Regions from separate parts of the Thermosporothrix sp. COM3 genome, predicted to be linked through region 2. Evidence: a T-box and tRNA genes for the amino acid it is inferred to sense, from the RefSeq annotation. Region 2 holds a T-box; the other holds one or more tRNA genes.
What was found. The T-box of region 2 lies ahead of trpS (tryptophan--tRNA ligase). A T-box ahead of a tRNA ligase gene usually reads a tRNA of that ligase, here a tRNA-Trp.

Region 1 (15,519 bases), 490 kb from region 2:
TTTTGCGTGTCTGGCGAAAATCATAGCTGGTTCCTTCAACGGGAAGAGGCTTCGGATCGGGAATCATACGCTCATTGGTCTGAAAATAAGAGCGTGCTGGAAGGCGCAAGGTTGCACAGTTGACTCGCTCGGTGCCTACCGTAAAGTAGGGATGGTGCCCGATGCCATAGGGAAGCGGTGTCGGGCCGACATTCTGCGCGGTTGTTTCAATTTCCAGGCCCCGCTCGGTGAGTTTGTAGGTATGCTGTAACGCAAGCAGAAAGGGGTAGCCTTCCTGAACATGGAGCGTCAGCGCAAACGTGACCTGATCCTTTTCGCGCTGACTGATGTGCCAGTTCATCCAGCGTGTAAAGCCGTGGATGGCGTGATTGCGTGGAAGCTCATTGATGGGAAGCTGATATGTCTTTCCCTGGAAGGTATAGCGTCCGTCTTCTACACGGTTAGGCCAGGGTAAGAGCACCTGTCCACGTCCTGCCTGAGCGCTCTCCTGCTCAGGGTAGGTGTCCAGAAACTCGCGGCCCGCGACACGCAGAGAGCGCAGCCCGGCCCCGACCTCAGTGAGCACTGCCTGCATATTTCCGCGACGGATTTCAATTTGTTGACCCATTGGAAGGGTCTGACCCTGTGTCGATGCGCCTGATATCATCACTTTTCCCCTTCTCATTTTCGGTAAAAGCCAGTGTATGAGTCTATAAAAAGTATACTGCTTTTCGCGTAGTCTCACCAGTCAGAATGCTGATAAACACGGTCTGGGTGCCTTTTGAGGGAGGAGTGAAGCGGGGAGAAAGTTGGTAGGCGTGATACTGGCATGCTATAATACAGAAGAATTGTTTGACGAATACTGGCCGTTTCTCAGGACTACAAAAGAGAAGCTCATCTAGAAAAACGAATAGTGGTGAATGAAAGGTATGTGGTGATTATGGTGTATTTGTGTAGGATAGATGAGCGCCAACCCCTTTGATGCTAATTTATCTATGCCCATTTGTTTTTGCTTGCTCGTATCCAGGCATGTACGTTATTTTTTTGCCTGTGCATATGGCGTCTGGAGCTGCTATGATTCGATAATAAAAGAATGGGCAAGAAAAAAAGAGGAACTTTTATCTAAACAGGTGAATTATGGAGACTGTTTTTACTGATATACCGGCTATGAGTGAGAGTGAGACCGGGGAAGATGGGTTGTCACAACATGTTGTAGAGCGTCTGTTTTTCCTCTGTCAAGAGGCTTCTGCTCGTGCCTCGCATCTACAACAGAGCGTGCTGGCGTGTTTTACTCTATCAGTCAAACGGTATGATCCGCTCCATGTATTTTACGCTTTTCGGCGTATGGAAATGGGGGAACGCTTCTTCTGGGAGGTTCCGGCAACCGGTCAGGCACTTATTGGTGTAGGGAGCGCCGTAACGATTAACGCACAGGGGGCGAACCGTTTCGACGATGCCGCTGAGGCGGTACGCTTCTATCAAGATCATGCATTAGTAGCGGGTGATGAGTACAGCCCGCTCTTTTTTGGTGGTTTTCGCTTTGATCCGCAACGTCCCCCTACTGAGCTCTGGCATGGTTTCCCGGAAGGATTACTGATCTTGCCGCGTTTTCTGTATCAGTGTCACCCCGGGCGTGAGCAGGCAACACTCACGTTGCATATGCTGATCGAGCCTGAGACCGCGATTGAACCTCTCTCTACTCTGTTCATTGAACAATTGCGGCGTTTTAACGCAATAGTTGCATCGATACCTGTACACAGATTCCTGCAAGCAAATGACGAAGTTACGCCGCTTCGTATCTCCAATGTGTTGCCGCCACAGGAGTGGATGGGCATTGTGGCGAAGGCTGTCGAGAAGATGCAACGGGGTGAGTATCAGAAGGTTGTGCTGGCGCGCGCAGTTGAGGCCAGCCGCGAACTTCCCTTTGATATTGAAGCGACATTGGCCCGGTTGCGCGTGAACTATCCGAATACCTTTGTATTCGCGATCCAGCGAGGGAACAAGTATTTTGTTGGAGCGACGCCCGAGCGGTTGGCGCGTGCCCACAACGGTTTGATCGAGACAATGGCCCTGGCCAGTTCTGCACCACGAGGGAAGACGGAAGCAGAAGACCGGATGTTTGAGCGTGAGCTGGAACGACCCAAAACCATGCATGAGCACTTGATTGTAGTTGATATGATCCGTTCTGCCCTGGAACAGATTTGCTCTGAGGTCACGGTTGATAAAAAACCGCAGTTGCTCAAGCTCAAGAATATTCAGCATTTGCACACGCATATTGCCGGTCGATTGTTGCCGGGGTGCTATGTACTGGATGTCATGAAAGACCTGCATCCGACGCCTGCTGTGGGTGGATTTCCTCGTGAAAAGGCTCTGGAAGAGATTCGCCTGCATGAGAAGCTGGATCGCGGCTGGTATGCCGGTCCGATTGGTTGGGTAGATGGTAACGGGAACGGTGAGTTTGCTGTTGCTCTGCGCTCTGCACTGATCGATGGGCAGAAAGCAACGCTCTTTGTTGGAAATGGTATGGTTGCCGATTCCGATCCAGAAAGCGAATTCCGCGAGACCTGTTTGAAAACCCCTGTTATGTTACGTGGTCTCGGTGGTGAATGCGAATAAGAAAGAAGTAAAGGCGTTATGACTGAGATTCAATCGAAGAACCAACCCGAGAACCCCACCTTTGCCTATGTCGGGGCATTTGTTGATGAACTGCAACGTTCAGGTGTGCATCACATCGTTTTCTGCCCGGGGTCACGTTCAACGCCATTAGCCATCGCTTTCGCGCAACATCCAACTATTCGCACCTGGCTGCATATTGATGAGCGTTCTGCTGCCTTCTTTGCATTGGGCCTGGCGAAGCGCCTGACCGCGCCCGTTGCGTTGCTCTGTACGTCGGGGACTGCGGCTGCCAATTTTCTGCCTGCGGTTGTCGAGGCGAAGTTGACGCATATTCCTCTGTTGATTCTGACTGCTGATAGACCCCATGAGTTGCGTGAGTGTGGTGCACCGCAGGCAATCGACCAGAATCGCATTTATGGCACCCACGTGAAATGGTATCAGGAGGCGGCCTTACCCGAAGCAACCAACACAGGATTGCGCTATATTCGGACACTGGCCTGTCGCGCAGCAGCACTTACAATGGCTTTTCCGGCTGGCCCAGTACATCTGAACTTCCCTTTCCGTGAGCCGTTGACGCCCGATCCGCAACCGTTGCCGCCCCTTGAGCAACGTGACCCGATCGCCTGGAATGGGCGTCCAGATGGTGAGCCCTATGTCACCGTAAGCGAGGCGCATTCCAGCCCCTATGTGGAGATCACCGCAGGCGATCGTTTTGTTGAGCTTGCGCGGAAGATGGCAGAGACACCGCGCACCCTGATTGTGGTCGGTCCTCATCTGCACCCACGGCTTCCGGTCATGCTGGCGGCAATGGCTCGCGCCTGGAGGATTCCGGTGCTGGCTGATCCTCTGTCCCAGTTGCGAGGCGGCCCAACGCTCTATGATCATATCATCACCAGCTATGACGCGTTCTTGCGCGATGCGGCCTTTATTGAACAGGCGGCTCCCGAGTTAATTATCCGCTTTGGGGCGATGCCTGTTTCAAAGCCTCTGCTGCTCTACATGAAGCGCTATAAAGACTGCCCTCAGGTTGTGATTGATGGGTACAGTGACTGGCCTGAGCCAACGCAGCTCGCTTCTGAGGTGATTCAGGCTGACCCGGTGGCGGTGGCGCAATATCTCTTCCACGCGGTCAAATCCTATGCGGAAGAGCCACAGCAGAGCCCGGGTGATATCGCATGGCTGCGGCTCTGGCAGCGCGCCGATAGCGTGACGAGGCAGACCTTGCGACAGACAATGGAACACTTTGAGGAGCCATTTGAAGGGCGATTGTTCACTGAGCTGGCCGAAACACTTCCCGCGAACTCGATTCTCTTTGCGGGCAACAGTATGCCTGTGCGTGACCTGGATACCTTCTTCTGGCATACTGAAAAGCCGGTCGCGATTTATGGCAATCGGGGAGCAAATGGCATTGATGGCGTGGTGTCGACCGCGCTTGGTATCAGTGCTGCGACCACGGCGACCGGAGAAAAAGAACCGGTCTTTCTGGTGATCGGTGATCTCTCCTTTTTTCACGATATGAATGGTCTGCTCGCGGCGCATTTGCATAAACTCGATCTGACTATCATTCTGGTGAATAATGATGGTGGTGGTATCTTCTCGTTCCTGCCTCAGGCCGCGCACCCCGAGCATTTTGAGGCGTTATTCGGGACGCCAACTGGACTGGAATTCCATCATGTCGTTGAGATGTACAATGGAAACTATGCGCTTGTCTCTGATTGGAGCGAGTTCCGCGCTTTTGTTGAGCAGAGTGTTGAAATGGGTGGTCTGCACGTAATTGAGCTTCGGACCGAGCGCGAGAGCAATGTGCAGATGCATCGACAGCTCTGGCAGGCGGTCAGCGGGGCGCTGGCGCAACTGCATGATACCAATACTGAGAGCCTGTACGAGGAAGAGCGCCTACCCGAAAAACAACAACTGGACGAGGCCGACGTCATCTCCGGGGAGGCCATCTTCGAGCCAGTACAGGAGGGCGACGACGACTTCGATCTGTTGGAGCAAGATGACCGATGAGGATTGCAGTAAATGGTGTCCATCTCAACGCGGAATGGTATGGCCATGAGCAACACCCGCCACTGGTGCTGTTGCATGGTTTTACCGGGAGCACGGCGACGTGGCGCCCCCTGTTTGCCGGGCTGGCTCGGTATCAGCTTCGCCTGATCGCGCTGGATATGCTCGGGCATGGAGCCTCTGACGTGCCTGCCGATCCAGAGCGCTACAGGATGGAGCATTGTCTTGAAGATATTCTGGCCGTTTTGCGCACGCTTGGCATTCGCGAAGGCGAGGCTGCACTATTGGGCTATTCAATGGGGGGGCGCATCGCCCTCTATTGCGCTTTCTCTGGCTTCTTCCGTGCGGTCATTCTAGAAAGTGCATCGCCCGGGCTGGCAGATCCTCAGGCGCGAATAGAACGGCAGCGCAGCGATGAGGCTCTAGCGGAGCGGATTGAGCGCGAGGGCGTGCCTGCCTTTGTCAACTACTGGGAGCGGCTCCCGTTGTTTGCTTCACAGCAATCGCTCTCGGAGGCGCGACAGCAGGCGCTTCGGGCTCAGCGGCTCCAGAACAGTGCCCTGGGACTGGCAAATAGCCTGCGTGGTGTGGGCACGGGCGTACAGCCAGCTTTACATGAGCGGCTATCGTCATTAACCATCCCGGCGCTCTTGTTAACCGGTGAGCTGGATACCAAATTCTGCACAATTGCGGAGATGATGGCCGGTCGGCTTCCCCGAGTCGAATGGCAACGGGTTGCGGGAGCAGGCCATGCTATTCATCTCGAACGACCAGAGGCATACAACCAGTATGTAGGACAATTCTGCACAAAGGTGCTAAGATGAAGAAGGGGGGCAGTTTCCTGCTACCCTGGAAATTCCTAGTTTAGTCAGGAGATGAAGTATTATGGCTGTCGAATGGCAGAAAGTATGTGATTATCAGGACATTATTTTCGAGAAGGCTGAGGGCATTGGGAAGATCACCATCAATCGTCCTGAGGTGCACAACGCCTTCCGTCCAGAAACGCTGTCTGAAATGATCGATGCTTTTAATCGCTGTCGTGAGGATCAGGAGATTGGCGTTGTGATTCTGACCGGTGCTGGCGGTCGTGCCTTCTGCTCCGGTGGCGATCAGCGCGTACGCGGCGAGGGGGGATATGTTGGAGGTGACGGCGTGCCCCGCCTGAATGCGCTTGATTTGCAGCGTGTCATTAAATATCTGCCCAAGCCCGTTATCGCAATGGTTGCAGGTTACGCGATTGGTGGCGGACATGTGCTGCATGTTCTCTGTGACTTGACCATTGCTGCTGACAATGCTCGTTTTGGTCAGACAGGCCCGAAAGTCGGCAGCTTTGACGCCGGTTGGGGAGCTACCTATCTGGCCCGCATCGTCGGCCATAAGAAGGCCCGCGAGATCTGGTATTTGTGCCGCCAGTATAGCGCTCAGGAAGCGCTGGACATGGGTCTCGTCAATGCAGTTGTGCCTCTGGAGCAACTGGAAGAAGAGACCGTGAAATGGGCGAAAGAGATTCTGGCGAAGAGCCCCATTGCGATTCGCTTCCTCAAGGCTGCCTTCAATGCTGATACCGATGGCCTGGCTGGTATTCAGGATCTGGCCGGTGACGCGACCATGCTCTACTACATGACTGAGGAAGGCAAGGAAGGCAAAAACGCATTCCTTGAGAAGCGCAAGCCCGACTTCTCGAAGTTCCCACGCCTGCCATAAGGTAACCCATGAGTATTGTTGATATTCTCTGTCATCCGTACCGGATACCGCTACGCACGGGTGTTTCAACTGCTCATGGAAAGCTAGCTGTGCGCAGCGGTGCAATTCTTGAGGTACGTTCTGCGAGTGGGCACATCGGCTATGGCGATGCTGCCCCTCTCGCAGATTTTCATGCTGAAACGCTCGATTCTGTCTTGCAGTCGCTGACTCCATTGCTGACACAGCTTCAAGGACGTGAGCCTCTCGCCGCCCTTTCGACGCTCTATAACCTGCTCGATTCCGTCAAGTTGCCTTCTGCCACGGTGTTTGGTCTGGAGGTGGCCCTGCTCGATCTGGTCAGTAAGATGCGCGGCGTTCCGCTGTATAGCCAGCTCTTGCACGATTCCGGGAAAGGAAAGAGTGCCATTCCTGTCAATGCAGTTATCGGGGCGAGTGGCATTGATGAGACAGTGCAGGCCGCTCGAATGGCGGTCCAACGTGGGTTTCGCTGTCTGAAGCTCAAGGTGGCGAATGGATTGAGCGAAGAAGATGAAATTGCTCGCATCGCGGCGGTTCGGCAGGCCGTTGGATCAGATGTGGGGTTACGCCTTGATGCCAATGAGCACTGGGATTTTGAGCGTGCTGTCAGGGTGTTGAATGCTTGCGCCTCGTACGATATTCAGTATGTGGAGCAGCCATTCAGAGCCTATGATCTGGACAGCATGTATCGCTTGCGTCAGGAGGTGGCGATTCCCGTTGCTGCTGATGAGGCCGTCTATAACCTTGAGAATGCCCGACGTATTGTGGCCTGGGAGGCGGCTGATATTTTGATTATCAAGCCGCAGATGACAGGGGGTCTCTATATGTCGCGCCAGATTATTCATGAGGCAACGCGCCATAATGTTCAGTGTGTGGTAACGGATGCGATGGAAAGCGGAATCGGAGTTGTCGCAACCCTGCATCTTGCTGCGGCCTCGCCCGAAGTGACACTGCCTTGTGGGCTGGCGACGCTGGATCTGTTGGCTGATGACCTGCTATTGGAAGCCCTGCCGATCGAGCAGGGATCTATGACAGTACCTGCCGGTCCTGGTCTGGGAATGTCTCTTGATCAAGATGCTTTGAAAAAATATGCAGTGAAAGAGGTGAGGGGAGAGTGAAGGTAGAAACTCCTTCCATGACAACAACAACTGTGTTGCCCAATTGGCTCAAACGCTGTGCCGAGAATTACCCCACGCGTTGTGCTCTCACCTATGGTTCTGTTCATTGGAGCTTTGCTGAGCTAAATGCGCAGGTAGAACGGCTGGCGCGGCAGCTTGCCGGGGCTGGCGTGCAGGAGGGGAGTCGTGTCGCGTGTATGGCAATGAATGGCCCGGCGCTGGTGATCTGTGTCCATGCCCTGACACGCTTGAAGGCTATTCTTGTCCCGCTGAATATTCGTTTGTCGGTTCAAGAACTGTGCTGGCAGTTACAGGATGTTCGAGCTGATCTGCTGCTGTATGAGCCGCGGTTTGCAACGACGGTCGCGACCATTGCCGAGATGGTGCCGGGATTAAAGCAGCACGCGCTGCTGACCGGGAGCGAGGACGAGCGCTATGCCGTATGGCTTGAGGCGGCGACCGAGCAGGATGTCCCGCTAAGCGAAGAGATCTCGTTAAACGCGACACAGGCTATTATGTACACATCAGGTACTACCGGACATCCAAAGGGTGTTCTGATTACCTATGCTATGCAATGGTGGAATGCTGTTGGCTCGGCGTTGAATATGGGGCTGCATGCGCGTGATTGCTGGCTTGCCTGCATGCCATTGTTTCATATTGGTGGCCTTTCGATCCTGATGCGCAGTGTGATCTATGGTATCAGGATTTATGTGATGGAAAAGTTTGACGCTCAGGCTGTCAATCGGGCTATTTGCGAGGATGGTGTGACGATTATCTCGGTGGTGGCGGTCATGCTTCAGCGCATGCTGAACGCGTTAGATGAGGGACAGCGCTATCCTGAGACGTTTCGTTGTGCGCTACTCGGCGGAGGTCCTGCACCTTTACCTTTGCTGCAAGCGTGTGCGGCGCGCAATGTGCCCGTTGTGCAGACGTATGGCCTGACCGAAGCCTGTTCTCAGGCGGCAACGCTGGCCCCCGAGGATGCCTTGCGCAAGCTCGGGTCCGCTGGTAAACCTCTGTTGCCTGTGCAGTTGCGCATTTTGAACGATGGAGTGGAAGCAAAGCCCGGAGAGCCGGGAACTATCTACCTGAAAGGGCCAACAATCACCCCCGGCTATGATCATCGCCCTGACGCGACCAGTGAGGCGTTTTTTGACGGCTGGTTCTCGACCGGAGATATTGGATATGTGGATGCCGAAGGCTATCTTTATGTGCTTGATCGGCGTACAGATCTTATCGTTTCTGGTGGGGAAAATGTCTATCCAGCCGAGGTAGAAGCGGCTCTGCTGTCTCATCCCGCCGTGGCAGAGGTGGGAGTCTGTGGCCGAGAACATGTCCAGTGGGGACAGGTACCTGTGGCCTGTGTTTGCCTGCATCCCGGGGCTCAGGTCTCAGAAAGTGAGCTTCAACGCTATGCTGAACAGCGGCTTGCTCGCTATAAGGTGCCGAAGGCTATTTACTTTGTCTCTCAGTTGCCGCGTACCGCTTCTGGCAAGTTGGTGCGCCGCGATTTGAAGCTGTTGCTTCCTGAAGCCTGAAAGGCTATCAGGAGAAGCGGGGTCGCTCTGGCCTCGCTTTTTCTTTTGGGGAGCGAAGATGTCTCTGTTGGCTTCTTACTACAATGTGCAAACAAAAGTTCACAAATGTCACTCTTTCATTTCTCAGTTGTTTATCAGATATGTGACATAGAAGATACTCTAATATCATTTTAATAGGATTTGGACCATAAGTGTGTTATAGTTTCTAATAACGAATGGAAATCTGCTATGTATCGCTTGAAGCCGAGGAGGGCGGACACTATGCGTATCGCTGTCATCGAGAACGAATTGTCCATACAGGACATGTTGCGCTATGCATTAGAACTGGAAGGACACCGGGTTGATATATATGCGTGTATCCCAGATCAGTTCCTTAAGTGCGATCTTGTCATTATCGAGCCGGGAGAATACGGGCAGCATTTTCAGGTGGTCTTACACTGTATCGAGTATTATCGAGTTCCGGTCGTAATTCTGACCTTTTACGATTGGAACATTATTATGGCTCAGGAATATGGGGTTCCGGCTCTCCGCAAGTTGCCGTTTCGTCTCTCCTTGTTTCTGGAATATGTCAATATGTTTCAAGACAGCACCGTGAGTCGGCTGAAGGTCGGGTGAACGCTTGTAGGGAACATGTGCTTTTTGCTATACTGCTCTTCGGGCGTCTGTATGTGACGGTCAATCTCAAGTAGAAAGAGGGGTAACTCGGGTCATGGTGACACCGGTTCTGGCTACGCTCGGGTATATTCTGTCTCCTGATGGCAAGCAGGTTTTGATGATCCACCGGAACAAACGGCCTGATGATCTCCATTATGGGAAATATAATGGCCTGGGTGGACGGCTTGAGGTCGGAGAGGATGTGGCAACCTGCATGAAGCGGGAAATTCGTGAAGAGTCTGGTCTGGAAGTGGATCAGATGACTCTGCGGGGGTCGATTATGTGGCAGGGCTTCGGTAAACAGGGGCAGGACTGGTTCGGCTTCATTTTCCGTATCGATCGCTGGCATGGCGAGCAGCATTCCGGGAACGCTGAAGGCTCGCTGGTATGGGTTCCGCTGGATTCTCTGGCTACGCTTCCTATGTGGCCAAGCGACAGATATTTTTTGCCGATGGTGTTCGATCAGGATGAGCGTCCTTTTCATGGTCATATGCTTTTCCGCAATGGTGAGTGCCTGAGCTGGACATACCAGCGGTAAGCTTGACGGGGCATGGTACAATAAGATCGCTCCGGGTGAATCCCTTCTCTTGCAGGTGAGCGCTGCGAAAAGTCTGAAAAATTCCCAGACAAAGCTATTGACAAGCTTTAAAGAACCTGCTAATATGTTGGAGAAAGGTGATGAGCCTGACGTACGGAGAGGTCGCATAGTGGCCTAGTGCGGCGGTTTGCTAAACCGCTGAGGGGTATTCCCCCTCCGAGAGTTCGAATCTCTCCCTCTCCGCCAGAAAGAGCGCATATTCAATATGTGCTCTTTAGTTCCCTTAGGGGAGTAGCTCAATTGGTAGAGCACCCGACTCCAAATCGGGCGGTTGCGAGTTCGAGTCTTGTCTCCCCTGCCAGGAAAACCTCTCTGTATCTCACACAGAGAGGTTTCTTTTTTTGCCCAGTTACTGCATCATTTCGACCCATTGTGCTCGCCAATCCGGAGCAGTATACGGTTCAGGCCAGTAATCAACCTCTTTGACAATCAGACTATCCCGTAGCTCAAAAAAAGAGATCGCGGTTTCCTGTTGACCCTGAAAGGCCATTGTGCAGAGGGTCACCGCTTCGTTCTCGCTTGCCAGAATACGGTGAATGGTGATGGTCCATTCTCCGGGGTAATTTGCATTCACGGCAATGTAATTTTCCTTGCCGCGAATCCGCTCCCTCGTTTGCGGCCACTCACAGGTGAAGTCATCATGAAGAAATACTGCCAGATCCTCGAAGCGTCTTTCGCTCATAGTCTGCCAGAAGCGTTCTATCAGGTCATGAGATGAATGCATTGCCTGCTTTCCTTTCTTTTGCTATTTTTCTATTATAGAAGAGATGTTCTATTTCGTAAAGTGGAAATATGGGACAAAAACGAACCTTTTTTCTTCCTTATCCGTAAATGAAGTAGCGATCAACGGAAGGAGCGCAATCTATGAGCGGAAGGAGCATAGTTATATGAGTGAACAGACAGGGAACGAAGCAAAAGGACGCAGTATCGTTGCGTATACCGATAGAGGGCGTTGGGTTAAGTCGAATGTGCGCAATCTGGCTACCGGAGCCGGACTGGCGTTTCTGGCGACACGGAAAGGCGCGAACTTCCTGATCAAAACAATCTCCTCAACATCGCGGGGTCTCCTGATGGTCTGGGGTCTGGGCAATGTGCCGGCCCTGTTTCATATGTTGAGTACAAAACCTCTGGTAGTCGTGGATGAGGAGGGCATCCGGTACAATCTCCCTGCGCTTGGTCCGATAGAGCTTGGTGGCTTCCTGCCGTGGAACGAGATAGCCGGCCTCTATCTTGCTGATATCTCGGCTTTACAGCAGGGCAAGGCACAGAAAGTGCTCTGTGTGCTTCCCAGAAACAAGGAGACGTTCCTTCAACGTGGGAGCCTGGTAACACGCAAGGTGCGCGGCTTTATGAATAATATGGTCGGTTCACCTTTCTGTATTCTAGATTCTGGCGGCGTTACGCTGTCGCCCGAAGAGATCCTGAACCGTATCAGAACATCGTTTGCTGACAAGCTGGAAGAGCATCGCATTGTGCTTGGCGATGAGCGCAAGGTGGCGATGCCCCGCTAGGGCAACTAGAAGAGAGAGCAGACAAATCCTTGTTCGAGGGATACTGTCTGCTCTCTTTTTTCTGTCTTAGTGCTGAGACGCGTAGAAATCATCGACGGCCTGGATTGCAGTGCCTCGGGTAACGGGATAACCGCTCTCAGGGAGCACATGTTCCAGCGCTTCCAGCACGGTATAGACGTTCTGGCTATTGGCGTTGTAGCCCATCAGACCGATGCGGATCAGGCGACCCTGAAGGGCGCCAAAACCACCGCCAATCTCGATGTTATAACGCGAGAGCAGGGTTTTGCGGATATGCATTTCGTCAACGCCTTCCGGGAGCAGGATAGCCGTCAGGACAGGTAACTCATAGCCGGGCTCGGTGAGAATCCGCAGGCCAAGCGCCTTGATTCCTGCTTTTAGAGCATCTCCATGCAACTGATGTCGAGCAAAACGGGCTTCCAATCCTTCCTCACAGGTGATGCGGAGGGCTTCGCGCATGCCATACACCAGATTGCTGCAGATCGTGTGATGGTAGGTGTGATCTCCGTTCCAGTAGCGGTTCAGGGCTTCCAGATTCAGATAGTAGCTTTGAACTGGCTTGCGGCGTTTCTTGATGGTTTCAAGCGCTCGTTCGTTCAAGGTAACGGGTGCAAGGCCGGGGAGCGCCCCCAGACATTTTTGGCTGCCCGCATAGCAGGCGTCAATTTTCCATTCATCGACTTTGACAGGGATACCGCCCAGGCCGCAAACCGCGTCAACCACAAAGAGTGCTCCGTGCGCGTGCGTGACACGTTCCAGCTCCTCAAGTGGCTGCCTTAAGCCGGTCGAGGTCTCGGCGACAGCGGTCGCAAAGAGCTTGACACCCGGGTTCTCCTGAAACGCCTTTTCAAGCGTGGCAGCTTCAAGCGGCTTGCCTGGCTCAGTTTCCAGATTGATGACTGTTGCACCGACACGTGAGGCGATGTCCACAATGCGTCCGCTGAAGAAGCCCAGGCTACCAGCGATCAGGGTGTCGCCTTCTTCGAGCAAATTACTGAGCACAGCTTCCGCACCCGAAAAGCCTGAGCCAGAAACACAGAGCGTCATGTCATTCTTTGTCTGGAACACCTCTCGTAGCAGGGCGGCTGTCTCTTCCAGAATGGTGAACATCTCGGGATCGAGGTGCCCGAGCTGGGGCGCAGAGGAGATTCGTAACACGCGTGGATCGACATTGCAGGGGCCAGGGCCGAGCAAGAGGCGATAGGGCGGATTGAGTTCAGGTATTTGCGATCGGGATGGGGTTATCTGGGTCATTGTAATGAGAGCCTACCTTTCCTTGCATACTGAAGAACACACCTCGACACTGAAGCGTGGCATCCGTTGCATAATTTATGATTTTCGATACATTTGTCAGCATATCACGAAAGAGCCGATGATTGTGCTATTGTTGATCCAGCACATCAGGATTCAGGATATTGGGCGGTACCTCCCCTTTCTGAAATGCCAGCAGGTTGTTCGCGGCTGTGGTTGCCATAAGGGAGCGCGTTTTCAGGGAAGCGCTACCAATATGGGGAGCCAGGACGACGTGTTCCATCTGCAAGAGCTCTGGTTCAATCGCCGGTTCGTTTTCAAATACGTCCAGTCCTGCACTGGCAATTTGGCCTGTCTGGAGCGCTCGGACAAGCGCCTTTTCGTCGATGATTGCACCTCTGGCGGTATTGATGAGAATGGCTTCGGGCTTCATCAGTGCAAACTCGCGCTCACCGATCAGATGATGTGTTTCTTGCGTATAGGGGCAATGCAGGCTGATAAAGTCGGACTCCTTCAGCAGCTCCTCGAACGAGACAAAGGTGAGGTTATAGCGCTGTTCTTCTTCCGCTGACAGGCGCGAGCGGTTGTGATACAGCACCCGCATGTTAAAGCCCGAGGCACGCCTGGCCATCGCCTGACCGATCCTGCCGGCCCCGATAATGCCCAGTGTCGCGCCGTAAACCTCTGCCCCACAAAACAGCAGTGGTTCCCAACCGGTAAAGCGCCCGGCACGTAAGAAGCGTTCAGACTCGGGGATGCGGCGCGCGGTCGCCAGAAGCAAGCCAAAAGCAAGGTCGGCGGTGGTGTCGGTCAACACTCCAGGGGTGTTACTGACCGCGATGCCAAGTCGGGTCGCGGTGGCAACATCGATATTGTTAAAGCCAACGGCCATATTCGCGATCATCTTGAGGCGCGGATTGGCGGCTGCACAGGTTTCCAGGAAACGTGCATCGATGGTATCTGTGAGCAGGCAGAAGAGATAGTCATGACCGGGAGCACGGTGGAGTAATTCATCATACGACCAGATGACCCCCTCCTCTTCGTTGGCCTCGACGATCCCGAAGGATTCAAGGATTGGATAGGCAGCGTCAGGAACCTTTTGTGTGACCAGGATCTTTGGTTTGTCAGACATCATTGCCTCCAGGAAAATAATGCGTGGACACGAAAGAGTGACGGAGGGTGGCGCTGTCTCTTTCTGGTGTCCCGGGTGCAGGGTGGTGGAACGCCAGACGCGGGGGTGTTCCACCAGTCATTGTAACAAACTGCTCTCCTGGATTGCAAGCTAAGAGGCCCGATGCCCGAGCCCTACAGGGTGCCCTTCAGCTTCGCGAAGCCCCAGTTGAGCAGCGCAGTGGCGTCAATATCGCGTTGGCTCAGACTGGTATCGTGTAGAATTGCTCCAATGATATAGTGATCGTCCTGAACGGCTGCAAAGACAAAGCAGTAGCCCGCTCTTCCTGTATAGCCTGTTTTGATGCCGAGCAGCCCTTCATAGGACGATAGGAGTGTGACCCGGCTTGGCCAGGTGTATCTGTGATTGGTGCTGGTTGCTTGTACCTCGTATGCGGGTGATTTGGCGATCTCGGCGAAGAGTGGAATTGTCATCGCGTAGCGGGCCAGAGTAACAAGATCGTCTGCGGTCGATGTACTGACGTCGCCCTCGATAGTGAGACCATCGGCATCGACGAAGTGTGTTTGTGTCATGCCGAGCGCCTGTGCCTTCGCGTTCATCATCTGGATGAAGGTATCAACGGAGCCATCGCCGATCACCAGTGCGATGGTATAGGCGGCATCAGCGCCAGAGGGAAGCATCAATCCGTAGAGGAGATCGCGCAGGGTCAGCACGTCCCCGGCCACAAGTTGTGCAGTACTGGCATCGGTTCCCTGCACGTGGTCGATTGCTGCTTCTGGCACCGTGATGCGCTGATCGGGGTTTCCGTTTTCCAGCGCAAGCACCGCCGTCATCATTTTGGTCGTACTGGCAACGGGTAGCGGCATATCATTCTTCTGCTGGAAAAGTGCCTTACCGCTATTGACCTCAAAAAGATAGGCCGCTTCAGCCTGAATGACTGGTGCGTTCTGCTTTGATGATACAGTGGGTGTTATCTCCAGGGTAGGTGAAGGCGAGGGGGTTGGTGATGGCGTCAGAGTAGCCGTCGGGTGTGGCATGATGGTTGGCGTTACCGGAGCCTTCCGGAGCCCAAAAGACGCGAGCAACGGGTTCGCAACGGAGGTGAAGGCAAGGACAGAGGCCAGCATTCCCAGTACCAGCACTATGATAAGTGCGAGAAGCAGTATAGGTTTCTTCTTCTTCATAAGGTATATGCTCCTTTTTAGAGACAGAATAGCTTTCATACATTCTATGCCAGGAAACAGAGATGAACGGAAACAGAGTCGGAAGCCGCCTCCCCATTGTCTGGCTTACTGTAACATGCAATTTCAGGAGAATCAATGTTGTTATTGGCGAAAAGAGAATAAGGTGTGCGATGGTATCGCTTTTTGTATCG
Region 2 (15,519 bases):
TCTTCGATCAATGTCAACGGGTCATGACAGGGTACCTCTTCAATATCCGGCGTTTCACTCGCGTGGGAGTATTTGAGCAGGCGGGCCGTCTGTCCTCGATGAATCATGACCATATAGGGTTGGATACCAATAAATGAGTAGCGGGCCACCTGCTCCCCACCGGTCACGCTTTCCAGCAGAAACGTAAACGGCTTGAGCGCAGTTTTGCAGTACGCAGAAACCGGTGTCTCCATATCGGCCATGACATCGCTATAGATGGGCATGATTGGCCGCGTTTGTCCGACAACCTGACTACCGGCCTCGCGGTCATACGCTTGTTGTATTTCGGTAAACGATGGATAATACATCTTTCAACCTGCACTTCTACCGTCCGGGAAGTGCCCGGAAAGGCGACTTCCACAGACAGGCGCATCAAACGATATGCATAACATGCGCGTTTCTTCTGGTCCCGAGACTAGCCCAGACCAACCACTTCTTTGACCCGGCGAACCGTCTCTGCCGCGAGCGGGCGAGCTCGATCAGCGCCCTCCTTGAGGATACTTTCGAGCATTGGCAAATCATTCATATACTCATGATACCGCTGCTGGATTGGTTCCAGTGTCGCGACAATGCAATCGGTCAGCGCGGCCTTGAATTCGCCATACCCCTTCCCCTCGAACTCGGCCTCGATCTCCTCACGCGAGCGTCCGGTCAACGCCTGATAGATCGAGAGCAGATTCGTGATGCCAGGGCGCTCTGGATCAAAGGCGACCAGCCGGAGAGAGTCCGTCGTTGCGCGTCCGATCTTCTTCTTGATAGCCTTTGGCGTATCCAACAGCGAGATGCGAGAGCCCTCATCAGGATCGCTCTTACTCATCTTCTTCGTCGGCTCGGTCAGCGACATGATACGCGCAGCCACCGAGCGAATCTGTGCTTCGGGGATCGTAAAGATCTGCTGCTTATACCGATTGTTAAAGCGGATAGCGATGTCGCGAGTGAGCTCAACATGCTGGCGCTGGTCGTCTCCCACAGGAACATAGTTCGTGTGATAGAGCAGAATATCACAGGCCATCAACACAGGATAGCAATACAGCCCGGTGCCAACGGAATCGAGATTTGATCCCGCTTTCGACTTGAACTGCGTCATGCGATTGAGCCAGCCCATCGGCGTAAAGCAGTTTAAGATCCAGCTTAATTCAGCATGTTCATGCACGTGGGACTGGACGAAGAGTCTGCAATGCTTCGGATCAAGTCCACAGGCCAGATAGAGCGCGGCCAGTTTGCGTGTATTGGCATGGAGCTCCACAGGGTCAATAGGAACCGTGATAGCATGCAGGTCGACAATGCAAAAGATATTGTCGTATTGATCCTGAGTTTCCACCCAGTTACGAATAGCGCCCAGATAGTTCCCCAGGTGAATATTTCCGGTCGGCTGCACTCCTGAGAAGGTGCGCTTCTTCGTAGCCATTTTCTCGGCCCCGGGCGCAGTCGCCTCATGCGTATCAACAGTCATAATCTTCAAACCTCCATTTATGCGACATCAAAGAGAAGGAGCCCAAAAACAAAAACGCCTCTCATCCCCCAGGGACGAGAAGCGGCAAGCTTTCCGTGGTACCACCCTTATTCAGATTATCTCACACTGAAAGATAATCCCTCATTTCCAGATACGACCAGAATTCTGGTATATCCTGTCCTCGATAACGGGGGACATTCCGAAAGAGTCCTACTGACTGTACAAACAGCGTTCGCTCTTTAGCTTCCAGGCCCATTCCATAACTCCGCTGTACCGGTTTCCACCAATCCCGGCTCTCTGGACCAGAGGTCAGTTATGTACTCTTCCTGTTCGTCGCTTTTTTGATTCGCTTGTACTTGAGTATCAGTATAAGAAGAAAATCGTCTGCTGTCAAGTGGCAAAACGAAGCTCATTTCACGCGCTGAACCGCTTCATCAGAGCCAGGACAGTGTGGACATACTGGTTATTCCGTACGCCATGCTTTTCCAAAGTGCCAGGCCCCTGATTATACGCGCTGATCACCTTGCGCAGATCTCCATGATAGCGCTCCCAGAGATAATGGACATAGAGAGCGCCGAGCTGGATATTATCGCGCACCTTATAAGGATCGCGTTTTTTTCCCTCTCGGGAGTTCAGTTCGTCAACCGTCTCCGGCATCAACTGCATGACGCCGATGCCGCCATCCTCTGCAATCAATTGCTGCTGCCAGCCACTTTCCTGCCAGGCCAGCGCCCGAAGCAAGGCGGGCGGAATATGGCGGGTCGCGGCCTCTGTTAACAAGAGATCGGAGACCTGTTCAAGGGTTGACGTTTCCAGCGCCTCATAGGCAAAGCGACGAACCGAGCCATCAGGCTGTAGTCCCGAAGGTCCCTGTTTCTCCGGTGCAACAGCGATGGTTCTTCCCGCCTCAGTAGCCGGGATACAGAGCACCTGACCTTTCAGGTTGCCGTTTCTCTCATGCAGACCATTCGCCTCCATCAGATCGATCACAGGAAGTTGAAAGCGCCGGGCAAGCAGTTCCGGCGTCTCTCCCTCGCGCCCCAGATACCAGGCACACGGTCGTTCAGAGAACGAAGCCGCCGTTGCGAACGTCGGACAGAGAAAGAAGAGGAGACATACAAGCAGAAAAGGCAGAGTTAAACGGTACCTTCCCCTATTGTAGCGCGTTCGTTTGCAGTTGGGTGTCCTGAAAACTGTACGGAATAAGCAGTGCATGAAAGATGTATGCCTCCTCTTTCCTTCACTATATCCGATCCCTGAATTGACACATCCCTATCCACTGTCTTGCCGTTCGATCATATGCAGAATAGCGCCCACTCCTTTCCCTTCTGAAGGGCTCTGCGAGGCAGAGCAGCAATTGTGCTATTGCTTCACGGTTCGCCTTGACGTATCTTGTACAGATGTGCTAAATTGTATGTGTAAGAGTGCGTGATATCTAGAAAAGAGGATAGTTGTCATATGAAAGCAGGCGAGGCATTAAGCGCAACTGTCGAAGAGTATCTTGAGGCAATATACAATATGAGCGTAGAGGGAGATACGGTTATAGGGGCGAGACTCGCGGAAAAGTTCGGTGTTGCAGCACCTACCGTCACAGAAATGCTCAAGCGTCTGGTCAAGTCTGGTTATATCGAGATGGACAACAAGCGGCACATCACTCTGACCGAGGAAGGAATTCAGGCCGCTGAAGCAGTGCTCCGTCGCCACCGTCTCACCGAGCGCTTTCTTGTCGAAATTCTCGGCTTACAATGGCATCAGGTGCATGAAGAAGCCTGCCGACTGGAACACTACATCTCGGGCGCGGTTGAGGAAAAGGTCATTGCAACGCTAAGAAATCCGAAGACCTGCCCTCATGGAAATCCCATTCCCGGCCTGGTCCCCAACGCGCGCAACTACTTGAAGGATAATAACGCTGTGCGACTCTCCACAATCCCCGAAGGTGATACCGCGCGAATCCTGTGCATCTCCGAGGTCGTTGAGGACGAGGAGGCACTGATTATGTATCTGCACGAGAAGGGCCTGACACCTGAAATGCAGGTGAAGGTCATTTCTGCCAGTGGAGACGCACCGACTGATAACTTTACACTCTCGGTTGATGGACGTGAGGTAGTGATCAGCAAGGGCTCAGCAGCAAAAATCTGGGTAACCAGATAACAGGCAGCCATCGCTTCAATGCGACAATATCCATTTCGTGGGCGCCTTCTTTCCACAAAAGGATATTGCCTCGCAGAAGCGAGTGGCTTTTTCTTTTTTTGGAACGCATGCCATCCTGCACAGGCTCGAAAATCGCCATTTCTTCTGAAAGATAGACGGCTCGGATACTCATTTGCTATACTCAAACAGGCTGACTCTTTTGGGAGGGGCTCTTTCCAGAAAGAGTGTAGAACTGTATACACAGAAAAAAGCAGAGCCATGTAAGATCCATATGAAAGATGAATACAATGCTGGTGTAAATAACTGATGGAAAAGTTCGACGAAACGCTATCTACAATACAAGGTAAGCAAAACAGCGTAGAGCATATGGCAAGCGATCCACCCGAGCGCCCGACCAGAGCGACAGCACGATCTCTCACCTTCTGGCAGCAACGCCTGTATGAAGGCGGATTGATCCTCTCACTGCTCCTCTTCTACCTGATCGGGAATCAGCAAACCGGGCTCGGTCTTTTTCCTGCTGCTCCGCCGCTTCTCGCCTTCCTGTTTCTCGCCATCTTTACCCTGTTGAGCTGGTTTCGTCTCTCTGTCGCTATCACCCTATTTCCGATCACCTTCCCTTTCTATTTGCCCTACTATCAGAAGGTGATCGAGATCGGACACTCGAAACTCAGCTTCAGTCTGGCAGAAATCACGCTCGGTATCCTGTTTGGGATAGCGATCATTCAAGTGCTGCTCTACAAAGAGAACCGAAACCTTGCCACCCTGCGTCTGCTCTGGGAGCGGATCAAGCCATTTCTTCTGCCAACGCTGCTATTTCTCTTCGCCGCCTGCATGTCGCTGACCACCGCGCTGCAAAAACATTATGCCACCGTGGACCTGCGGAAAGAAGTGCTTTTCCCGTTGCTCTATGCGATACTGGCGCTGCTCTTCCTGCGAACGCGGCAGGATCTCAAGCGCCTGCTGCTGGCCCTCAGCGGTATCGGCCTTTGTATTGCAGTTATGGGGATCATCCAGTTTACGTTTTTCAAAGAAACGATGGTCCGGGAGGCCGAGGGCTTCCGCATTCATACAGTCTATGGGAACGCGAACAGCATTGGCTTGCTGCTTGATTATACGCTGCCGCTGCTGCTGGCATGGCTCTTCAGCAAGAAGAACACCTGGCTGGCGCGCCTATCACTGCTGGTCTGCTGTGTCCTGATGCTGATCGCGCTCTACCTGACACAGTCGCTCGGGGCATGGCTGGCAATCGGTGTTGCGTTGCTCTTCTGTGGCGCGTGTGCATTGCCCAATCGCAAGGCACTATTGATTTGCGCGATTGCCTTTGGCGCGGCGCTGGCGCTGCTGCTTCTCATCTATCATCAGGCGCTCCTCTCCTATGTCTTCGAGCGCCACAACAGTCACATAGGTGTAGGAACCGCGGAAAAGCGCATTTATCTCTGGCAGACAGCATGGAACATGATTCGGGATCACTTCTGGTTCGGTGTGGGGCTGGATAACTGGCTCTGCCACTACAGCCGAAACTCGATCTGTGAGCTGCCAACATACCATTACTGGATTCTTCGTGATCCGCTGACCGGCAAATTGACCGGCCTGAGCGATGAGCCAACCCTTTCACACCCGCATAACGTGTTCCTGCACGTCTGGGTCAGTATGGGTATTTTTGGCTTGCTTGCCTTTCTGGGACTGCTTGTCCAGTTCTTCCGCACCTTCATCAGAGGCCTGCTCGCGGTTCACAAGACGCGAGATATCGAGCTTCGCTGGCAGCTTGTAGGTGTCGCGGGCGCGATGCTGGCCGCCATGACACAGGGATTGATTGACAGCGCCTTTCTGGAACAGGATCTCTCCTATTGCTTCTGGACGCTAATTGTGGCAATGGGTATCCTCTTTGTCTTCGCTCGTGGCAGACTGATTCAGCCAGCAACAGCATAAAAAGATACCGGCTTCCTCATGAGAGGGAACCGGTATCCTTTACAGGAGATTTTCAGCACTACTCAAGCGGTTTTCCAGATCCTAGCTCTCTGTGTTTGACTCTGACTTTGGCTCTGGTGTCTCCTCGGGATAGATCAGCGAGGTAAGATCTCTGCGGGTGCGACCGAGAATCTCGCGCACCTGCGCCAGCCGCTCGGGCTTCTCAATCGCTTCCCAGCTCGCGATCGCAAACAGCCGGGCAACCTCAGAAGCTTCTACGCGCAATGCCTGCACCTCGGGCGATGCCCACCGATCGCGATAGGTATGGAAGCGCTCACGCCACTGCTCCCAGGGATTTTCCTGGTGGCTGCTCTGTGCCTCCAAATGAGCCTTGCCGGCATCGGTGATGCTGTACACCTTTTTGCCATCGGCAACGGTAGCGGTGACATAGCCCTGATCTTCCAGCATCTGCAAGGTGGGGTAAACCACGTCTACGCCCGGCGCGGCAAAGCCAAACTGTTTCTCTTCAAGCAACTTCAGCAGCTCGTAACCCGTCATCGGGCGCTCACGTAGCAGGGTCAGGACAGTAGAGCTGATATCCTCTCGACCGAAGTAGCGTGCCATTACCAGGTTACGCTTCATCTGCTTCCACATCTGGCGTCTCTCGTGATGGTGATGCGGTCCACAATGCTCAAAATCCGGACCGAAAAACGACTCCGCAAACTGTCTTCCAAATCGTCCACGCATTTTTCTGATACTCCTTTTCGCATTCTCAATATATCACGATATATCGTTATCAGTAATATAAACGATATATCGGAAACTTGTCAAGGCTTTTTGGGGTCAAATCCGGGCGATTTTTCACCCTTGTTCAGATATTCCCGTGATTTGCCCGAAAAAGAACACCGTTTTCGTTTACTCCGTATGTTAGCGGGAGAGCAAGAGTAGAAGGCAGGGAAAGGAAGAACAGATGCATTTACTCAGCAGAGGAGAGATCATGAGCGATCTGACAGGAAGACAGATCAGTAACTATCTGCTCTTGCATCGCATTCAGCGGAGCAAGGATAGCCATCTGACAGAATCTTATCGAGGATGCCATATCGCGGTCACGGGCGAAGAGGTTATCATCAAGCTCCTACGCACACGTCATCCGCTCACGCGCCAGCGAATGCTACAGGCGCTTGGCACCATGTCGACATTCAGCCACCCGCATTTATTGCCGATGCTGACCTATGGGGAAGAGCCAGACTTTCTGTTTATCGTGTATCCCTGCATTCGGAGTGGCTCATTGAATGATCTACTGACGCGGGTAGGCGGGCGCTTCTCGGCCATCCAGGCCCTGCCGCTGCTGCTTCAGATATGTAACGCGCTTCACTATCTCCATACAAAGCAAATGCCGCATGGCAATATCCAGCCCGAGAATATCCTTGTCACCGACAGCGGACATCTTTATCTCACGGACCCAGATCTGTGGCGCAACGCTCCCGAGGCGCAATACTCGACCACCAATCTCAGCCGAGGGACAGCGGAATATAGAGCGCCGGAGCAATCGCTAGGACTGCTCCGGCCCGAAAGTGATATATATGCTCTTGGAGTTCTCTTATTTCACCTGCTGACAGGGCATCCGCCCTTCACAGGGACGAATTCAACTGAAATCCTGCTACAGCACATAAGAGAAGAGCCGCCATCGGCGCGACTCTCTGTCGCCTCTCTCTCAGAGGCAGTCGATCAAGTGATTCATTGCGCCCTGCAAAAGCGAGCGGCCGACCGTTATCCGTCAGCGCTGATGCTGTATCAGGCCTATCAGACAGCAGTTCTGACCTCACCTGTTGCCAGCCCATTGCGCACCGCTTCGGCAAGCACAACATCACTTCTTTTTGATACAGATAATGGAGCTTCCCAAACCCGCAACACTGCGGTTGAAACCAATCAGGAGCGCGTGCAGCAGCCACGCGTTGTCCCTGACATCGATACGATACCTACAAAACCATATCCATGTCTGGTCCCCTCGCCAGTTGTACCAGACTCTTCGCCGCCCGCGGATAGATTGCCCACCTCTCAGGCACAAGAAAACCCTCAGAAAAAGGCCGCCAATCACTGGTTCGCAATGCTTGCGGTTCTCTTGCTCCTGCTCGGGCTACTGGGCGTACTCCTCTCCACCTTCTTCTTTCCGAATGGATAAGCCGGAGTTTCATCTTCCTTTGTAGCGGTTATTCAGAGTAGATACTTTAGACGGCGTAGCGGATCGTGTGTGTCTCTTTGACACTTCCCGACAGATAAGCCAGACGAGTATAGTAGCTATGATTTGCCAGAGTCCACAATTCCTGGAAGAAAGCTGGATTACGCCATTCCAGTTGCTTGAGCAAGCTTTGCTGCTTCTCAGGGCTGGCCCGGCAGAAATCACCTCCCGCAGAAATATTCAATTCATGTAAAAGCAGGCGTAGACGCTTCACAGTGAGCATGCGCGGGGCCTGACTCTTCTGGCAAGGATGAAGATGAATTAACAGCTCATCAATAAGATGGAGGCTGGAAGGAGGGGGGAAATCCCCGTCAGACGGGATTAACAGATCAATCACCGCATTCAGTTGCGCCCGCTCTTCAAAGGAAAGTTCGGCGTGACGCCGCTGCAATGTCGGTGTACCCCTGTACGTTTCTCTCATGGGTGCTCCTCTTCGGACTCACATGGCGGCCTTTTTACCTCTCTAATAGTATCATATGTCATAGATGAACATCAACCCGAGGCAAGGTGTTCGTCCCTCTTCAGAAAAACCCAGACTTTTTTCTCTGGTAACGCTCCCCAGGCGCCTCGACGCCGTTTGAGCACCCTCATCTGATCGCTCTGCCTTTCCCTGCTCTCCTTCCGCTTGTAGAGCCACTCGGAGCTAGAAAACCAGCGTTTTATTTCGATAGACAAGCACCCGAGCTTCTGTGTGTAACCGGACCGCCTCGGCCAGGACCCGTCGTTCCACGTCTCGCCCCTTACGCACCAGATCCTCGGTTGAGTCACGATGATCGCAATGAATCACATCCTGTGCGATAATCGGGCCTTCATCCAGTTCGTCGGTGACATAGTGCGCTGTCGCTCCGATGAGCTTTACACCACGCTCAAAGGCACGCTGATAGGGATTAGCGCCCACGAAAGCAGGCAAAAAACTGTGATGGATATTGATAATACGATGTTGATAGGCATGGACAAAGAACGGTTCCAGAATCTGCATATAACGCGCCAGAATCAGAAAATCGACCTTCCCTTCGAGAAAGGCAAGCATACGCTCCTGATCCTGTCGACGCGTTTGCTTCTGTACCGGGAAATACTCGTAAGGGATCTCATACATACGCGCCAGCGGCTCCATGTCGGGATGGTTGCTGATAATACAGGGAATGTCCATCAGCAGCTCACCACTCTTCCAGCGCCAGAGCAAATCAACCAGACAATGATCTAAGCGAGAAACAAAGATGGCCGCTCGCATGCGTTGCCGTGAATAGTGGACGCTCCACTTCATCTGAAACTCTTTGGCAATTGGCGCAAACGCTTCCTTCAGCGCCACCTCATCAAGCTGAAAGCCCTCTTCAGCAAAACTGACCCGCATAAAGAAAGAGGCTTCCCCCTGATTGGTCGAATGCTGGTCCGATTCAACGATGTTCCCATTATGCATAAAAATGAAACGCGAAATAGCAGCGACAATCCCCGGCCTATCAGGACAGGAGATCAATAACGTGATAGTTGGTTTCTTTACAGGCATACAACCGCTCTCCTCTCAGAAACACCTACAAGTCCACATGCGCCCGCAGTGCTACAGATCAGCTTCTTTTAAGTGCGTATACTAAACCTCCCGGCCCAATGAGTCAAGAGGAGCGGACAAAAGGCACAAACAGGTAGAGTGTTTCAGGAAACAATCGGCGCTGACTTCAAATGCTCGGCATCAGCCTTCAGCAGATCGAGCGGCACCATGACCTGCACAACCGTTCCCTGGTCCGGGGCACATTCCAGCCGAAATAAGCCACCAACCTCACGCGCCCGCTCCTCCATCGACACCAATCCAAGCCCTTGCTTCGTCAAGGCCTCTCGCTCAAACCCGCGCCCGTTGTCGGCAATTGAGAGCAAAACCGATTGCTGCCAGCGCCCGAGCCGAACATAGACCTGCGTTGCCTGACTATGACGGGCAATGTTGGAAAAGGCCTCCTGCATCACCCGATAATACGCCTCCTCAAGAAAGCGTGGGAGCACAAGGTCCTGCTCCAGCTCAAGCCTGACCTCGATCCCATGCTGTATCTCCCACTGCCGACAGAACTGCTCGACAGCCGCCACCAGCCGCTTATCAGCCAGCGCATGAGGACGCAATTGATGAATCAGCGTTTTGAGCTCCTCCTGTGCCTGCTCAAGTAAGTGCTCCATCTCGTCAAACCGCTGCTCAACCTGTGCGGGATCTCGATGCAAGACCGTTCGCGCCCCGCCAATCAACATACCAAGCGCAAATAACTGCTGTTTTAAGCTATCATGCAGATCACGCGCAAGACGATGCCGCTCCTCCAGTGCTGCCAGTTGCCGCCGTGCCTGAAGCAACATTTTCAACTGCACAGCCATACTGTTCAGGTGGCGCACCAGCGAGCCAAGTTCATCACGGGAACGGTCCTGTACCTGCGCAGTAAAATCGCCCTGACTCCACTTCTCGACCGCCAGCCGCACGGGCAAAAAGCGCCCGACGAACCAGTGTGCCAGTGCAAAGCCAAAGAGCCCCCCTACACAGGCAACAACGCCGGTCGCCCACAGCAGCGTTTGCCCCATCAAATGCAGAATCCCGGGCAATACCGTCCAGGTATCCGGGAGACCCTGTTTGGTCAGCAGGAAAAAGGTTTGCTGTGTGCTCTCATCTCGTATTTTGATCGCACCGACCAGCACGCTATCAGTATCAGAGATCTGCGCCTGTACGTTATCCTGCTTCTCGTGAAGCACATGCTGCCAGACGGCGCGTTCGGTAGAGGAGAGACGGGGAAGAATCAAGCGCCGTACCGTGAACTGTCGAGGATCGCTTGAGGCAAGCACTTGCCCTCTGCTATCCAGCAGGACGACAAAACCAAAGCGGGTATAGAGGCTCACATCAATACTGTTACACTCTTTCTCATCAACATCGGAATAGGCAAACGGCTCATCCGGGGGAATATTTGCCAGATCAATACGCACCTGCGCACAGGCATTCTTCGCCGTCGAATGTTGCAGGACCAGGTTAATCGAGCGCATGTAATCATCCTGATCCTCCTGGGGAAGACTTTTCACTTCTTTGAGCACACTTTCCAGCATCGACGCTTCCTGCTTGAAGTGTTTCAAGACACGCTGCGGATACTTCGCAATCGCCACCTGTGCAACAAGACAAATTGCTAACGTCTCAAAAATAAGGAGAGAAACAATAGTAATAACCAGATAGGAAAGGGCCAACTTGACCTGTAAACCGAGGAAAAAGTGTCCTATCCGTCGCAACACGCTATAGATCAGCTTCATTGCTCACCATCCTATCCGGCACTGCCACAAATCTCTTTATCAGAGAGCGTTTTCTTAGAATGCATTTTGCCGAACCTGCCTTTATCATTATCATTTTTCAATATTCTTGCGAGCAAAAAACAGAGATTATTGAGGACATAAAGCCACCTTACAGTATAGGATCTATCCTGAACAATAGAACGCGACTATGGAGGGGTTTGTTCTCCCTCTTGAGAGCTGTTACCTGAATACCTGAAAACGTGCTATACTCACAGCCAAAAGAGAACATTATAAGAGCAGGAGAACGATAATGGCGGACATGTACCAGACAGAAGTAATCCCCCTTGATCCAGCACAGCCAGACGCGGCAATCATCGAGCGAGCCGCCACCATTCTACGTGGAGAAGATGTTGTTGTCTTCCCGACCGAAACCGTCTATGGCCTGGGAGCAGACGTTTTTCGGCCCAAAGCAGTCGAGCGCATCTTCGCGGCAAAAGAGCGCCCGTACAGTGACCCCTTGATTGCGCATATCATTGATGAACAGATGCTTGTTCGGCTAACAGCCAGCATTCCCCCTCTGGTGCACGAATTGGCCCGACATTTCTGGCCCGGTCCACTCACCCTGATCCTTCCAGCCGCGCCCGAGGTCCCTCGCACCGTCACGGCTGGCCTCGACACCGTTGCCGTGCGTATGCCAAGCCATCCGATCGCCCGGGCCCTGATTCGCGCGATGAACTCACCGATAGCTGCCCCGAGCGCAAACCGCTTTATGCATGTCAGCCCAACCACGGCACAGCATGTCTACCAGGACCTCGCAGGCCGAGTGCCGCTGATTCTGGATGCCGGACCATGCGCGGTCGGCGTTGAGTCAACCATTCTTGATCTCTGCGCCGAGGTGCCGACCATTCTACGTCCCGGTGGCGTCAGTCTTGAAGCATTACAAGCCGTCCTGCCTGATGTACAGGTCGCAAAAAAGCGCCCGACGGCTGACGAAGGGACGGCGATGAAATCTCCGGGACAGATGTTGATCCACTATTCGCCGCATGTGCCCGCATATCTTTTTGAGGGGAGCGACGAGCAGGTCCGAGCCGCGATGCAGCGCGAAGCTGCACGGTATAGCGCACAGGGGAAACAGGTTGGCGTCCTCATCGCAACCGAGGATATCGTAACCTTTCAACACAGCGGCCTCCATAGCTATGCGGCAGGCAGCCTCAAGGCTCCGGAAGAGGTCGCGGCGCGGCTCTTTGCCGGACTGCGCACGCTGGAAGATGCGGGAGTGGATGTGATTCTCTGTCGGAATTTTCCAGAAAAAGGCCTGGGACGTGCCGTGCGGGATCGGCTGTTGAAGGCAACAGGAGGGAAAATCATTTCAGCCTGAAAGCAGGAAGAGTGACAGAGGCGTATGGGAGTCGAACCCACCGAGGACCGCGCCGAGCGACCCTCCAGCCGTTTTGAAGACGGTGAGGCCCACCGGGACCCCTACACCTCCCTGTTTGTGTTGTCTATTGTGCCACTCTGCCCTGCTCCTGTCAAGCCAGTTGCTGAATGCGCTCAACGGAGACTTCGGTCAAATCCCGGACAACCAGATCTGCGGCCCGCAAGCCGGGAAGATCGCGCTCACCCACCACCGCGATGCAATACATGCCTCCGGCCCGAGCCGCCTGCACTCCGGCAACTGCATCCTCAATAACCAGCGAATGCGCAGGCGCGGCCCCCAGTTCCTCGGCGGCCTTCAGAAACACATCAGGGGCGGGCTTCCCATGCGGGACCGATTCGCCAGAGACCAGCGTGTCCAGGTAGCGATGAAGCCCAAGCACCTCACTGATCAGCTCGATATTCTCCATCGGGGTTGAGGAGGCCAGCGCCTGCCGGAAACCAGCCTCGCGTAGTCCACGCAGAAGCTCCTGTGCTCCCGGCAGAAAGGCGAGCGTTTCGCGGGCAAACTCGCGGAAATAGGCCTCCTTTTGATTGCCATAGGCCCGCACCTGTTCAGGGGTCGCCCCCTTGACCATCCGGGGAATAATGGCATCATTGCGCTGGCCGAATGTAGCCCAGAACTCCTCATCACTGTACGGGATTCCCAGATCTTCAGCCAATTTGTACCATGCCTTGCGATGAGCGTCTGCGCTATCTATAATCACGCCGTCCAGATCCCAGATAACGGCCTGTATCGTGTGTGACATGACGTTGTAAGCTCCTTCGCAGCTTTTTTCCCCATGATATCATATCCTATTCCTTCTGGGCCTCTTCATAGACGGTCACGCATTGACCATGATAGAATGGAGGCAGCTTATTTCCGAAAATCGCCCCCTCCTATTTGGTGGCAAACTTTATGCTATATGCTGAGTAGATATCAGATCTGTTTTGTCAGACACGTGCCTAGCATCTCGTCTGTCGGTTGCCCATAGCAGCCTGCTCCAGACGCTCGACAAACACAACCGTGTTGTGGCAAGAAACAAAAAATTTACTCACTACTTATTCTGAAACAAAAAAGATCGTATGCTCGCTGCATCCAGAGATGTGAGTGGGGTCATACAATCTGGAGGACTTTCTTTACTATGAGCAGCCGTCGTTTCTTTAATGAAGAAATAGAAACGCTCCCCAAAGAGAAACTGAAAGCCTTGCAGTTACAGCGATTACAGGCAACCGTTGAGCGCGTCTATCACCAGAATACCTTCTATCGTAAGCTGTATGATGAGGCAGGGGTTAAACCATCCGACATCCGTTCACTTGAAGACATTCAAAAGCTTCCCTTTCTGGAAAAGAAAACGGTTCGTGCCGCCTATCCCTACGGCGTGGCAATGAAACAGCCGGGAGGCGAAGACGGGGCCGTCGAACTGCATGCGACCAGCGGCACCACCGGAAAAAGTGTCCCGGTCTTCGCGACCATGAAAGACATTGAGCACTGGGCCGAACTGAACGCCCGCGAACTGTGGATGACCGGCCTGCGCCCCGGCGACGTCCTGATGAACTGCTATGGATATGGCCTGCCAACGGGCGGCTTTGGTTTCCACTACGGCGCGATGAAAATGGGCGTCATGGCAATCCCGATGGGTGCCGACGCACGCCAGTATGAGCGCCTGATTGACTTTATCTACGATTTTGGCGTTGCTGGCATGTGTATGACGCCCTCGGTAGGCCTCTATGTTGGCAACAAGGCCCGCGAAATGGGCATCGACTTCACCGACACGAAACTGAAAGTTGGTATCTTTGGCGCGGAGCCCTGGCCCTGGGAAACACGCCTCAAACTTGAGGAGTATTTCAACATCAAGGCCTACGATGAATTTGGCATGACCGAATTTCTTGGCCCTGGCATGACCTGCGAATGCGAGGCCCGCGACGGTATGCACGCCTGGGCTGATACCTTCCTGGTCGAGTGCATCAATCCCGAAACAGGCGAGCCCGTCCCCGAAGGCGAAGAGGGTGAGCTTGTCTGGACGTGGCTAGAGTCCGATGGCACGGCTATGATTCGCTATCGCAGCCGCGACCTCTCGCGCCTGTGGTGGGAAGAGTGCTGTACCTGCGGACGCACACATCCTAAAATCGGCTCGATTAAGGGACGTACCGATGATGCCGTGCTGATTCGCGGTCTGGTCGTCTTCCCGAGTCAGGTTGAGGCGGCACTGCTCCGCTTCCCGGAGACCGGCGTCAATTTCCGCATCGTCGTTGATCGCAAGAATGACCTTGACACGTTTGATCTGCTGGTCGAGGTCAAAGAGCCAACCATGCTCGCCAGCGAGGATCTGACCCGCCGTCTGCAAAAAGAGATGGCAGCCGCCGTCAAATCCGTGACCGGCAATACACCACATGTCCATCTGGTCGGGCCTGATACGCTGCCACGAGCAACCGGAGGCGAATCGAAAACCGCCAGCGCCCGTGTGGAAGATCGGCGAAAATAATCTGGTTTTATTCCAACGGGTTCAAAAACACACGAGAGAAGGCAGGGAAGACGCTGCCTTCTCTTTATCTGGCCGCCAAAGAGAGAAAGGGGAACTCTATGCAAACACCGTCATTTCTCCCATTGCGCCCACTCGGCAAGACAGGCTTAGAGGTCACAGCACTTTGCGTGGGCTGTGCACCGCTTGGGAACATGCCTGAAACCTTCGCCTACAGTGTCGCCGAAGAAACAGCTCTGGCAACCATTCGCGAGATTTTCCGCAGCCCGATCAATTTCCTGGATACCGCAGCCTCCTATGGCGATGGCGAAAGCGAGCGCCGCATTGGCATTGTCCTCAAGGAGCTTGGTGGGGTGCCGCAAGGATACGTTATCGCGACGAAAGCCGACCGTGATCTGAAAACGAATGAGTTCACGGGGGATCAGATGCGCCGCAGCGTTGAGCGTAGCCTGACCCTGCTCGGTCTGGAACAGTTGCCTCTCTGCTATCTTCATGATCCGGAATGGATCGGTTTTGAGGCGGCGATGGCTCCCGGAGGTCCGGTTGAAGCGCTACGCCGCTGTCAGGAAGAGGGCCTGATCCAGCATCTGGGCATC

Region 1: it has a tRNA-Trp gene. The T-box ahead of trpS (tryptophan--tRNA ligase) is inferred to sense a tRNA for this amino acid. The anticodon was not compared.

The regions. Positions count from the first base shown of each region.
Region 1 covers NZ_AP019376.1:4,320,774-4,336,292, reverse strand. Annotated here, with positions in the region: gene KTH_RS18400 (aldose 1-epimerase family protein) at 1-646, opposite strand, end outside; gene KTH_RS18395 (isochorismate synthase) at 1,117-2,595, shown strand; gene menD (2-succinyl-5-enolpyruvyl-6-hydroxy-3-cyclohexene-1-carboxylic-acid synthase) at 2,614-4,605, shown strand; gene menH (2-succinyl-6-hydroxy-2,4-cyclohexadiene-1-carboxylate synthase) at 4,602-5,426, shown strand; gene menB (1,4-dihydroxy-2-naphthoyl-CoA synthase) at 5,488-6,306, shown strand; gene menC (o-succinylbenzoate synthase) at 6,315-7,442, shown strand; gene KTH_RS18370 (o-succinylbenzoate--CoA ligase) at 7,460-8,980, shown strand; gene KTH_RS18365 (DNA-binding response regulator) at 9,242-9,595, shown strand; gene KTH_RS18360 (NUDIX hydrolase) at 9,690-10,172, shown strand; tRNA gene KTH_RS18355 (tRNA-Ser) at 10,328-10,418, shown strand; tRNA gene KTH_RS18350 (tRNA-Trp) at 10,458-10,533, shown strand; gene KTH_RS18345 (nuclear transport factor 2 family protein) at 10,582-10,956, opposite strand; gene KTH_RS18340 (hypothetical protein) at 11,120-11,743, shown strand; gene KTH_RS18335 (pyridoxal-phosphate-dependent aminotransferase family protein) at 11,810-13,015, opposite strand; gene KTH_RS18330 (2-hydroxyacid dehydrogenase) at 13,143-14,258, opposite strand; gene KTH_RS18325 (D-alanyl-D-alanine carboxypeptidase family protein) at 14,318-15,328, opposite strand.
Region 2 covers NZ_AP019376.1:3,835,414-3,850,932, forward strand. Annotated here, with positions in the region: gene trpE (anthranilate synthase component I) at 1-347, opposite strand, end outside; gene trpS (tryptophan--tRNA ligase) at 455-1,492, opposite strand; T-box leader at 1,560-1,835, opposite strand; gene KTH_RS16235 (transglycosylase SLT domain-containing protein) at 1,907-2,707, opposite strand; gene KTH_RS16240 (metal-dependent transcriptional regulator) at 2,951-3,643, shown strand; gene KTH_RS16245 (O-antigen ligase family protein) at 4,010-5,572, shown strand; gene KTH_RS16250 (PadR family transcriptional regulator) at 5,654-6,298, opposite strand; gene KTH_RS16255 (serine/threonine protein kinase) at 6,549-7,733, shown strand; gene KTH_RS16260 (gluconate 2-dehydrogenase subunit 3 family protein) at 7,780-8,211, opposite strand; gene purU (formyltetrahydrofolate deformylase) at 8,434-9,294, opposite strand; gene KTH_RS16270 (HAMP domain-containing sensor histidine kinase) at 9,438-11,048, opposite strand; gene KTH_RS16275 (L-threonylcarbamoyladenylate synthase) at 11,338-12,405, shown strand; tRNA gene KTH_RS16280 (tRNA-Sec) at 12,421-12,516, opposite strand; gene KTH_RS16285 (HAD family hydrolase) at 12,557-13,210, opposite strand; gene KTH_RS16290 (phenylacetate--CoA ligase family protein) at 13,586-14,926, shown strand; gene KTH_RS16295 (aldo/keto reductase) at 15,025-15,519, shown strand, end outside.